One region of the Mesobacillus sp. genome, then DNA from elsewhere that is predicted to be linked to it. Evidence: riboswitches for the same ligand, from Rfam matches in the RefSeq annotation. Region 1 holds a riboswitch; each other region holds the start of a gene.
What was found. A riboswitch is a leader RNA that binds a small molecule or an ion and turns the genes downstream of it on or off. The one in region 1 is predicted to bind S-adenosylmethionine.
Positions count from the first base shown of each region.

Region 1 (4,017 bases):
CTGGGGCTTACCGGCGGAATTCTCGGCCATGTAGGAGATGGAAACTATCACGTACTCTTGATGATTAATCTGAATGACCAAGAAGAGATTGATCGAGCGGAACAGCTAAATGAACAAATTGTCCTGTACGCCCTGGAGCGCGGAGGAACATGTACTGGAGAGCATGGAGTGGGAATCGGTAAGCAGAAATATCAGCAAAAAGAGCATGGAGATGCCCTTCTCGTTATGGAAAAAATCAAACAAGCCCTTGATCCTGACAATCTATTAAATCCAAATAAAATTGTAAAGCCGAAGAAAGGGGTGTAGTGAAATGAAAGTAATCGAAGCTGTCAGTAACATTGCAGGAAAATATTTTGCAGTATGGGTCATCCTTACATCTGCCGTTGCCTTTTTGGTTCCAAAACCATTCCTGGGGTTGGGCCAATACATTACCATTTTGCTGGGCGTTGTCATGTTTGGCATGGGGCTTACCTTAAAGGCGGTTGATTTTAAAATTGTCTTTACGAAGCCTATCCCAGTCATCATTGGCGTGTGCGCCCAGTTTATCATTATGCCAGTTGTCGCATTCCTGATTGCGAAAGTTTTGAATCTGCCAGCCGAATTGGCTGCAGGTCTCGTTTTGCTCGGCTGCGTACCAGGCGGAACAGCCTCCAACGTCATGGTGTATCTGGCAAAAGGAAATGTACCATTATCAATCGCCATGACTTCGGTTTCAACACTATTGGCACCAATCATGACACCATTGCTCCTGTTATTGCTAGCCGGCCAATGGATGCCGGTTGATACTTTTGCGATGTTTAAGTCAATTGTCCAGGTCATCATTCTTCCGATTGTATTAGGTTTAGCGATCAAGAAATTCTTCCCTGTGGCAGTTGAAAAAAGCCTATCAGTTCTGCCGCTTATTTCGGTTGCAGCGATCATCACGATTGTCAGCGTGGTCGTATCGGGCAATGCTGCAACCATTGCATCGTCAGGGCTCATTATTTTTACAGCAGTAATGCTACACAACGGGTTCGGCCTGATGCTTGGCTACTTTGCAGGAAAAATGATGGGCCAGGATGAGGTAAATAGAAGAGCGATTTCGATTGAAGTAGGTATGCAGAACTCAGGCTTAGGCGTAGCATTGGCAACCGCACACTTCGGGCCGCTGGCAGCACTTCCGAGCGTCCTTGCTGCAGCATGGCATAATATCTCCGGACCAATCCTCGCGACTTACTGGTCTAAAAAGCCAGTAGTCAATATTGAAAAAGAGGTACCGGTCCGCCCTATCCAAGCCAGGCTGTAAAAGCTGGAAGCTAGCTTGTGATTTCCAAAAAACATTTTTAGTGAACCGAAAAAATTTTCACTGGTATAATCGTTGGAAAATCTGGGTTTTTAGCAAACTATAAAAAAATCTTGAAATTTTTTCGTTTACACCTAATTTTTATTGCCCTAAAATGAGGGACATGTTAAAAAACCGAATATAAAAAGTTTCGTTTTCTTATCCAGAGAGGTGGAGGGACTGGCCCTGTGAAACCTCGGCAGCGGATCTGCGTGCAGCAGACACCGTGCCAATTCCATCAGACTGATTTTTCCAATCAGCCTGGCAGATGAGAAGCAAGCGGGTACCTATATACCCTCTTCTTGTCTGTGTGTTTGTATGGATAAGGAGAGGGTTTTTAGTTTTCAAAAAGGAGACAGGAGCTGAGGAGAGCTTTGAGTTTATATCTGAGTAGTCTGATGAGCAAAGTAGAGAAAGGGTAGAGGAAGTGTCGAGATGATTACATTTGAAAAAGTCACTAAAAAGTTCAAATCGAAGGACAGGGAATTTCCGTGGATGCAGGGAATATCAGCCATGTTGCACCGACGGCTCATCCTTATATTAAGATTGGTGCAGATAATCTGATTGCGCATACTCATGAGTTCAGGGATGCAACGGGGTCTCCGCGTGGAGATCAGGCTTTGTTGACTGGGGCTAAGGCGTTGGCGCTGGCTGGGTACCGGTTGTTGGTGGATGAGAGTTTACTAGGACGAGTTAAGGAGGATTTTGAGAAGGCAAGAGGGGCAGAGCTGACGGTATAATATAGGAGAAGCTGAAGCTGGGGATTGAAGGATTCCTAGCTTAAGCTTTTTTTGGTTATTTTGTTCTATATATAAAACATTATTGTTCAATAAAAAGAATGAAATAATGTGAAAACAGAAGGAAACAAGAGGTAATATATGAAAAACGTTCGTTATTAAGAAAAAACGGCGAAATTTGGTGTTTTTCAAAAAGAATAGGTTGCAATATACTCAGTCTATAAGTTCTTTAAAAAGAACGAAAAATGAAAATTTTTAAGGAAGTTGATAACAGTGAGAGATAAAATCACCAACTTCGTTCTCAATATAATACATAAAATTAAAACACACTGGGAGGGGAGTACTATACGAGCGAGCAGATTGAGAAAGTTTAAGAAAAAGAGTAGAGGCATTTCTATTGCTGCTCAAATTGTAGCGATATGGTATCTCTTTGTCTTTACAGGATCTTATTTAACTACGCATACTGGAGCTTATTTTAATGATATTGAAGTAATTGATAATTTCCTGGGGGCAGATGCTGAATTTCCTGGGGATTCAGAAGAATGGGATAGAAGTTCACTAAAATTTACCGGAATAGCGGGCTATTGTACACCAGATTTTGAAGGTCAAATTTATTCAGAGCTAGCTAATGTAGGTGATGCCATGGCAGGACCTACAAAATTTTACCTATATAAGGTCGGTCTAAATGAAAGTGGACCAAACCAAAAAAATCCAGGAGAACTGTTGTATGAAGGAGAAGTCCCGCCATTGCCAGGCCAAGATTCAAATTCAAATAAAACTATGCTTATTTATACACCTGACTTAAATAAATTAAGTCCAGGAAAATATAAATTCAAAGCTGATCAAAGACCGAATCACGGAAATCCGAATAATGATCCGAATAAAGAAAAAGATCAAGATGTATGGGGCACAAAGGAAATTACTATTACCCAAGAGGACATTGATAATTGTAAAGGAATTACTGCAATTGTTCCTGAAGCTGAAACTCCTTCGAAACTTGAAATTACTAATTTAAAGGAATTACATGGATTTGACTCCATAAACCTAAGTTGGAAGAACCCAGAAGAAAAAGAATTTGATTTTGTAAAAATCTACCGAAACGGAACATTAATTGCAAACAATCTTACGCGAAATAGTTTTGAAGATAAAAATTTAAAACCAGCTAGCGAATATGAATACAAATTAACAGTTGTTAACAAATCAGGTGATGAAAGCGATGGAGTAATAATTTCAGTGAAAACTGAGGAAAAGATTACAGAAGATAAGCAGCCGCCAGAAGAGGTAAACAGCGTCAGTTTAAGTAGCAATGAAAATAATGAAGAAATAGAGATTACGTGGACTAATCCAAAAGATCAAGATTTTAGCCATGTAAAGATTTATAAAGATAATGTATTTTTGGGAGAAAATCGTGAAGGAAAACTTTTAGATAAACCAACAGAACCATCACACGTCTATAAGATTACTACTGTTGATGAATCAGGAAATGAGTCAGAAGGAGTAACTGTTTCATTTTCTAAAACAGACTAATTTCATAGACGTAAATGAAAGGAAGAAAGCCTATGAACACGAAAAAAACCTTGAATATCATAAGTAATTTAATAACAACTCTATTATTTATACTATTTGTATTCATGCTCTTTGTTGTCATCTCATCAAAAGCTTCAGGAGGCGAGCCTCAATTCCTGGGATATCAGTTAAAAACAGTACTATCAGGTTCAATGGAGCCAACTTTTAAAACAGGTTCCATCATAGCAGTCAAACCAGTTAAAGACCCTAATCTCCTGAAAAAAGGTGACGTAATAACCTTCATGGAAACTCAAGATAAACTAGTTACCCATAGAATTATTGAAGTCATGGATAAAGGTAATCAAACAATGTTCAAGACAAAGGGCGACAATAATGAAGATCCCGATATGAATGCCGTTATGGCTCAGAATGTAGTTGCTAAATACACAGGTT
Region 1 is NZ_JBYNSB010000012.1:134,574-138,590, reverse strand. It holds gene AC3EBE_RS03295 (FAD-binding oxidoreductase) at 1-306, shown strand, start outside; gene AC3EBE_RS03290 (bile acid:sodium symporter family protein) at 311-1,285, shown strand; SAM riboswitch class I at 1,478-1,596, shown strand; partial or broken gene AC3EBE_RS03285 (amidohydrolase) at 1,810-2,061, shown strand; gene tapA (amyloid fiber anchoring/assembly protein TapA) at 2,332-3,585, shown strand; gene sipW (signal peptidase I SipW) at 3,618-4,017, shown strand, end outside.

Region 2 (4,017 bases), on a different contig from region 1:
AGCATATTTTGAACTAATCAATGGCGATCGTCTAATCAAAGAAATTTCTCCATTGATTCCTGAGCTTTTAACGAACTGGCTAAAAATCACGACACCGGCAAATAGCCTGGTGTCAGCATCATCCATCATTGCCTGGAATGAAGTCTTTCCATCGAAAATCAGCCCGTCTGCGATCCATGATGCAGAAAATCTGGTCCTGAATTCACGGGAATACAATAATGGCTATGAGGATAGCATGGAGTTATTTTCAGCTATCATCAAATGGGCTGAGGAGCATGAAATCGAAGTTGGAAACCGGATAAAATGGATGGTGCAGGAATTAAATGAATCAAATACCCACAACCTTCTTGTTGCTGGTGTATCAGGCAATGGCAAGTCATCCTTTGTCAATACGATCATTGGTGAAGAATTGATCAATGCCCCAACTGCAGCAGTAATCCAGTTCAAAGACCAAGAAAACACAGAAATCCATGAAATAACAGATACAGCCGTGCGTGAAATTCACGAAGTGGAGGATTTCCAGGAGTCAGTTGGAGTCCGCCGCCAGACGCATAAAAACGAGACGATTATTGACTTCAAAGCGCAATTCCCATTCTTGCGCGATCATGGCCTGGCTTTAATCGACACACCAGGAGTCAACCGCAATAACTATGACAAGCACCCGCTGTTCAATTATCTGAGGTATGCCGACAGCCTGCTGTTCGTGCTAAATGCAAATGATCCTTTTACAGAGAAGGAGAGGGAAATCCTTACGCAGATCTCCGAATATTTCCCGAACCTGCCGATCCACTTCCTGTTGAATAAAATGGATGTGATCTACAGCCAGCAGGAAGCGATTGAGGTATTTGACAATACATGGACTGAAATCAGCCAGTATTATCCTGAAGCGAAGATGTTCGCCTTCTCGGCTAATTATGATACCCAGCAGCAGCTCAAGGACTTCTCCGATTTTATAAAAACAAATAAAAATGCCATCGATTTTGAGGAAGAGCGCACAAGCAAGCTGCAATTCTTCGTCAGAAGGGCAATCACGTATCTTCTGGATAAGCGAATCGAAATCGAGAACAACCATATGGAATCAATCAGCTGGAATGAAGAAATGGTTGTGAAGCTGAATGGCGCAATCAATCAGCTTGGCGATATTGAGGAAGAAAAATCTCGCTCCATCAAAAAATCGTTCCGTAAAATCAAGGACGATACCCGTGCAGATATCATCGAGAAGGTTCCCGGAATTCTGCGGAGCTGCTCTGATTTAGTTACAGAGGAAAGTGATTTTGGAAAGCTGCACGATCAAATTGATGAAGAAATGAATAAAAGAATCCAGGAATATTTCGATGGAACCGTCCTGCCGAAGTTCCGCGAAACACTTGAGGACTGGATCCAATTTTCGAAGGATGAATTCGACCATAGCCAATCGTATTTGAACGAAATGGCAGAAGGTTTCAATGCAATGTATGGTGATGATCGCCTGCAGCTTGATTGCGACTTCAGGGTGCTTGATGACTGGCGCCGCGACGCCGACAGGATGACGAATGGCATCTTTTATGAAAAAGTAAACATCATGCACCGCTCAACACCGCAGCAGTTCTTCCTGAAAAGCGCCGGCAAGCTGCTCGGAGTGCTGCCGCAAAACAATACCATGCTGTATAATCGCTATAAAACCTACATTGAAACAGAAGATTACTATGATATCGGCGTCACAATCGCCAACAAATTCCTGCAGCAATTCGAGATTTTTGAAAAATCGATTGAACGCGATGTTAACCTGTTCTTCAAACATCCATTCATTGAGCTCGAGAAAGCCGTGGAAGAAGCAGAAAATGAAATTCAATACGGCAAGACTGAGCTTGAAAAATTAAGATTAAATCCTGAACTGTACCGTGACCCGCTGACACTGTTCGAAGTAAAGCTTCGGCAGTATGAGTGGATGACCGCCGCAGGCAGGGGATAATGAGGGAATGGAAGACTCCTATTTTGGGAGTCTTCTTTTTTATGAGGCCTATTTTGCATTGGGAAGTCCCTATTCGTGAGTATTATTTTCAAATAAAATAATTACATAAAATTTAATTTTCATAATAATATTGACAATATCATTATAGGAGATTAAAGTAAGTTTATCGATTTGCTCCGTTAACTTAATAAAGAAATTCTCTTATCAAGAGTGGCAGAGGGACTGGCCCTATGACGCCCGGCAACCGTTCCATTATGGAATTGGTGCTAAATCCTGCAAAACATTTATATGTTTTGAAAGATAAGAGAGGAAGAATCCGTTTGTACTTCTGCGTTGATGAAACCTCTCTTTTCTGGAGAGGTTTTTTTGTTTGTGTTTATCAAAAAGCAAATCAACACATAAGGGGGATCTAGACATGAAGAGAAATGGTGTAAAGAAAGTATTTTTAACAGCAATTGCGGCGGCGCTGCTTCTGACAGGCTGCGGCGGCGGAGAAACAAAGACCGCAAGCGGTCCGGTTGAAGGAGTGCCAGACCGGTTCGCAAAAGGGGAAGAAGTAAAAATCAAGGTCATCCGCAAAATCGGCGGGGATGATCATACTGCCCAATATCTTGCTGGTGCTAAGGCAGAAGGCGAAGCGCTCGGCTTCAAGGTGGACGTATTCACAGCAAATGGCGATACAGCGAAGTTCCATGATGCCATCAACCAGGCGCTTCAGCAGGACTACGATGGTTTCCTGATTTCACATGGTGACGATGCGGCAACGGTTGAAGACGTGAAAAAGCTAGCTGAAAAAGGAAAAAGCGTGGTCACATTTGACTCAAATCCAGATATATCTCAGGTGGAAGGTGTCACTCTAACTTCCCAGGATGATGAAGCACTTGCCAAGCTGGCACTTGATCAGCTTGTAAAAGAACAGAACGGCGAAGCCAATATTGTTTATCTATGGGTGGACGGTTTCCCGCCAATGGTTAGAAGAAACAAAGTTTATGAGGAAACATTGAAAGCAAATCCAGGCATCAAGGAAGTCGAGAGATTCGGAGTTGCCGCTGCAGATACAAGTGTCCAGACACAGAATGCTGTGGCAGCGATGCTGAACAAGCATCCAAAAGGTGAAATCGATGCGATTTTTGCAACATGGGACGCATTCGCAATCGGTGCTGCCCGTGCAATCAAGGAAGCAGGCCGCGATGAAGTCAAGATTTACGGAATTGACGTATCAAATGCTGACCTTCAGGAAATCCAGGGTGAAGGAAGCTCATGGAAATATACTGCTGCTGTTGATCCAAAGCTGATTGGTGCGGTAAATATGAGAATTCTTGCGAAAAAGCTTGCAGGTGAAGAAACACCAGCAACATACGATCTTGAAGCAGCATTGATTTCACAGGAAAAGCTTCAGGAGTCCAAAGAGAAGGTCAACATGGTGAACCTTGCAGACATCATCCCTGGCTGGGGCCAATCGGATGCGTTCGAAGAGGACTGGATGAAGAAATTGCGAGATCATTATAAAAAATAAGCCGTGTTCGTAAAAAAACGCAGCCGAATTATAAAACTGGTCTCACTTTAAAGGAAATCAGCCATTTTAACAGCAACTTTGCATCAGACAACAGCAGAAAATAAGAATTATCTGCGAGAAGATAATTATATCGACGAAAAATAAAATATATCGACGAAAAATAGAATATATCGGCGGAAAACACCAATATATCGACGAACTGGAAATTTCAAGCCGTTTTTTCCAGTCACTAAAAATCAAACCATCTCCTGCAGACACTCTCAGCCTAAGAGAGTGTCTGCTTTGCAGATTAATAGGGGGAGGCTGAAACAGGATGGCAGCTAAACAACTAGAGATGAGAGGAATCAGCATAGAGTTTCCCGGTGTGCGCGCACTGAACCACGTTGATTTCATCACAGAGACAGGCAAAATCCAGGCACTGATCGGCGCGAATGGAGCAGGCAAATCAACGTTGATGAAGGTCCTTTCCGGTGCATATGGACACTATACAGGGGAGATTTTCCTGGCAGATGAAAAAATCGACATCCGGACGCCGGCAGATGCACAGCGG
Region 2 is NZ_JBYNSB010000055.1:76,544-80,560, reverse strand. It holds gene AC3EBE_RS20300 (dynamin family protein) at 1-1,951, shown strand, start outside; SAM riboswitch class I at 2,150-2,258, shown strand; gene AC3EBE_RS20295 (sugar ABC transporter substrate-binding protein) at 2,367-3,467, shown strand; gene AC3EBE_RS20290 (sugar ABC transporter ATP-binding protein) at 3,781-4,017, shown strand, end outside.
Region 2: linked by a shared signal. The riboswitch ahead of AC3EBE_RS20295 (sugar ABC transporter substrate-binding protein) and the one ahead of AC3EBE_RS03285 (amidohydrolase) in region 1 are both predicted to bind S-adenosylmethionine.

Region 3 (4,017 bases), on a different contig from region 1:
TCAGTACGAGTGTGATTTTAGCACGGAATAAAAAAGAGTGTCAACAAAATTATTTCTAAATATTAAGTGGAATGTTCTGGATATTCAACTTAAGCAAGGACGGATGGGACCCCAGTTGCTTTTTCAATGGCCTGCTCAAGGTCTGCGAGAATATCATCTATATTTTCGATTCCAACTGATAAGCGAATCAGGTCCTCAGGAACTCCTGCCGCTTTGAGTCCTTCAGAGTCCAGCTGCTGGTGGGTCGTGCTGGCAGGGTGAATGATCAGGCTCTTGGCATCTCCAACATTGGCGAGATGGGACCATAAGTTGACCGAATTGATCAGCTTCGCCCCTGCTTCGCGTCCTCCTTCAATGCCAAATATGACAACTGAACCTGCCCCCTTCGGCAAGTACTGGTCAGCAAGCTTTTTATCAGGATGCTGATCATTCCCCGGATAGGATACCCAGGTGACAGCCGGATGGGCTTCCAGGAATTCAACGAGCTTTCGTGTATTGGCCACATGCTCTTTCATGCGCACATGGAGTGTTTCAATTCCAAGGTTGAACTGGAAAGCGCTAGCAGGGCTGATTGATGGACCGAGGTCTCGTAAAAGCTGGACTCTGGCTTTAACGATAAAGGCGGCTGGCCCGATTGCTTCACTGTAAACCAAATCATGATAGCTGGAATCAGGCTCATTGAATCCAGGGAATTTAGGAGATTTCCAGTCAAAATTACCGCCGTCGACGATAATTCCTCCTAAAACAGTACCATTACCCAGCAGCCATTTAGTCGCCGAGTGGATAACGATATCTGCACCATGCTCAATCGGCCTGCAAAGGTATGGAGTGGCAAATGTATTATCAATAATCAGCGGAACTCCTGCTTCATGGGCAATGTCCGCAACTGCCTTAATATCAAGGATCCTGAGACTTGGGTTGCCGATTGTTTCAGCAAAGACAGCTTTTGTATTAGGAGTAATCGCTTTACGGAAATTTTCCGGGTCTGTTGCATCTACAAACTTAACTTTAATTCCGTACTTAGGCAAAGTCACGGCAAACAGATTATAAGTTCCGCCGTATAAATTGGATGACGCTACAACTTCATCTCCGGCATGCGCGACATTAAGAATGGACATAGTGATAGCTGCCATCCCGCTGGCTACCGCGAGTGCCCCAATGCCCCCCTCCAGCAATGCAACCTTTTCCTCAAGGGCCGTAACCGTCGGGTTATGTATCCTTGAGTAAATATATCCCTCTTCTTTCAAAGCGAAAAGATCTGCCGCATGGTTCGTATCATTGAATTGAAAGGCATTGCTCGAATAAATCGGAAGCGAACGAGCTCCTGTCACCGGGTCAGGCGACTGCCCCCCATGGACTCCTAATGTTTCAATTTTGTAATTTTGCTGTTCTTTCGCCATTTCCATCTCTCCATTCAATCAGATTAATTTTAGGAAAGAAGATGCAAAAAAACCCTCTTCTTAAGAAGAGGGTTCATGATCATCTCTCCTTATCTTTCAGAGCATTACCTCTGATGGAATTAGCACCGTGTTTAAAACCGGTTGCCGGGCTTCATTGGGCCAGTCCCTCCGCCTCTCTTGATAAGAATATTCAGTTGATGTTCAAATTAATTTTACAAGTTAAAGTGATAATATCATGCAGTGAATCAAGCGGTCAAATATTTTTTAATTTTTCAGATAAAAACTTCTTCAGGCAGCGGCCGTGCCAGATAAATTATGGACTCCAGCGCAAGCAAAGTTCTGAAAGGGCACTCCAATTTCACATATCCGAGTTGTATAGCATCACGAAGTTTAATTTTCCCATCGAGCAAATACCGCATATTCCCCTCATTTCCAATCAGTGAAATATGCTGATCAGCTTGGGGACACCAGCCTTCGGTAAGATTTATTATATTCTTGTGAATGTGCAAGCAAAAAACTCCATATTCTATTTCAAACTCCAGGCAAAGGTTCATATTATGCGCTAGCTGCATAATATGATTCTTCTTCATCAGAACATTCCTGAAATCTTCAATTCTTTCCTTCATGCCGATCATCTCCCTAATATACATATTCCTTTTTATCAGGGAAAAACCTGTTTAATTCCTTCGACAAATAATATGGAAAAGTCGATTGCTAGCCATGATTTGATTCCTAAAAAAAAGACAATACCGTTGGATAATTCGGCATTGTCTTTCATTTCCCGAGAAATATCTCTACACCAATGGCGGTTTTACGCGGGTTTTGTTTCAAGAACGTTCGGTTTTGGCTTATTCATGCTTCTAAATACTATGAAGAAGTAAATTGAGCCGACTAGATATAAACATGCTGTAATACTGAATACCGCAGCATAACCCCAGTATGATCCGTATTTCAGGACAATCCCGGTGGACACAGGCCCCATAAGTGCCCAGCCCAGGTTAAAAACCATCTGGTTTACCGAATTGGCGAGTCCCTTCATGGAATCATCGACTTTCGACATCATCAACGACATTTGGATCGGGTTTCCGGCATTCATCAAAGCCTGCCGGAATAAAAATCCTAAAGCTGCCAGCCAAAATTGCTGGGTATAGGCGGTTAAAAGCAAGAATGGAAGGGAAAGAAGCTGGAGCACAGCGACTGCTTTTACCTCTCCAAGCCTGCGGACAACCATCGGCCCAATAATCATCGCAACCGCTGTTGCACCCTGACCGAGGGAAATGACCAGCCCTACAAGAGAGTTGGAAGCAGCAAACCGGTCGGCGAAATACAGGTTTAAATATGGAATGACTAACCCGGCACCAAATCCGATTAATAATTGCGCTACTGCGAATAGAATAACCATCTTCAGGCTAAAAAGATTCTGTTTAACATTTTGCAATCCTGTGAAATTGGACTTTGCGGAATTTGTTTTCTGTTTTTCTGTTAGCTTCGAGATTGGAATCAGCGCGGAAGTAAACAATGCCCCACCGATCAATAGCGTATATCGGATACTTTCAAGCTCAGTAAAGAATAACCCGAAAACATCCGTCAGCATTCCTCCCATAAGACTTCCGATTACATTGGCCCCTGTCATGGCGGCAAAATGAATGCTGAATAAGTGTACACGCTGTTCTGGCTTTGAGTTTTCAGCCAGCCATGGAATAATTGACACCTGTATAAATGCGGATACAAGACCTGTTCCAAACGCAAACAGGATAAGCATCGATTGTGTTTCCACCACACTTCTCACGAGGAGAATCGCTCCGGTGGAAAGAGCGCCAAATATCATCAGTCTCTTCCTGCCGACACGATCACTAATGAGGCCAGCCGGGACCAGGATCAGGGCAGTTGCCAGTGAAGCCATTGAGATAACCTTTCCGTTTACCAGTTCATTAAAGCCTAATTCACGAATGTAAAAATTGTAGATCACCATAAAAATGCCCAGTCCTATTTGTGTTAGGATATTGGCAATAAAGGTCAATTTGATATTGCGGTTATAGCTTTTGATTTGTTCTGCCCACTCGTCATAAAAAGCCATAGTATCCTGCGCTCCTCGAATATTTCGTATCTCTAAATATAATACTGTTTTTGGAATGTTATGTAAATCCTTTTTGATATTTTACTGCGATTTCCGGGCAAAAAAAAAACGGCTTAGCCGCTTGTTTGTACATTCTCGAGATTTTTTAATTTTTCATATAGATAAGGGACGGATTGAAAAGCATAAATCTTTTCTTGTACCTCTCCCCTGTTAATAATGATCAGGCATGGCACACTTTCAATTTGAAATCTTTCCGCCATTTCCGGTATAAAATTCAAATCCGCTTTTCCGTAGTCAATATTGGGCAGCAGCTGCTCTATGACTGTCAGCATTTTCCCTGCCACCTGGCATGTACCGCACATTGGCGTATAAAAATATAGGCAGCCTGTTCTTTTATTTGCAAGAAATGTATCGATATCTTCCTTTTTCCAATCCTTCATCTACAGTCATCCTTTTTCTAAATACTCTGCATGAACGTCAATATTTGCTGAAATCAAAACTGTAGCCAAATGATATTCTGGTGCAGTTGCGACCTCCCTG
Region 3 is NZ_JBYNSB010000030.1:85,789-89,805, reverse strand. It holds gene AC3EBE_RS11650 (O-acetylhomoserine aminocarboxypropyltransferase/cysteine synthase family protein) at 90-1,400, opposite strand; SAM riboswitch class I at 1,487-1,587, opposite strand; gene AC3EBE_RS11645 (hypothetical protein) at 1,673-1,990, opposite strand; gene AC3EBE_RS11640 (MFS transporter) at 2,212-3,477, opposite strand; gene AC3EBE_RS11635 (thioredoxin family protein) at 3,591-3,917, opposite strand; gene AC3EBE_RS11630 (toprim domain-containing protein) at 3,924-4,017, opposite strand, start outside.
Region 3: linked by a shared signal. The riboswitch ahead of AC3EBE_RS11650 (O-acetylhomoserine aminocarboxypropyltransferase/cysteine synthase family protein) and the one ahead of AC3EBE_RS03285 (amidohydrolase) in region 1 are both predicted to bind S-adenosylmethionine.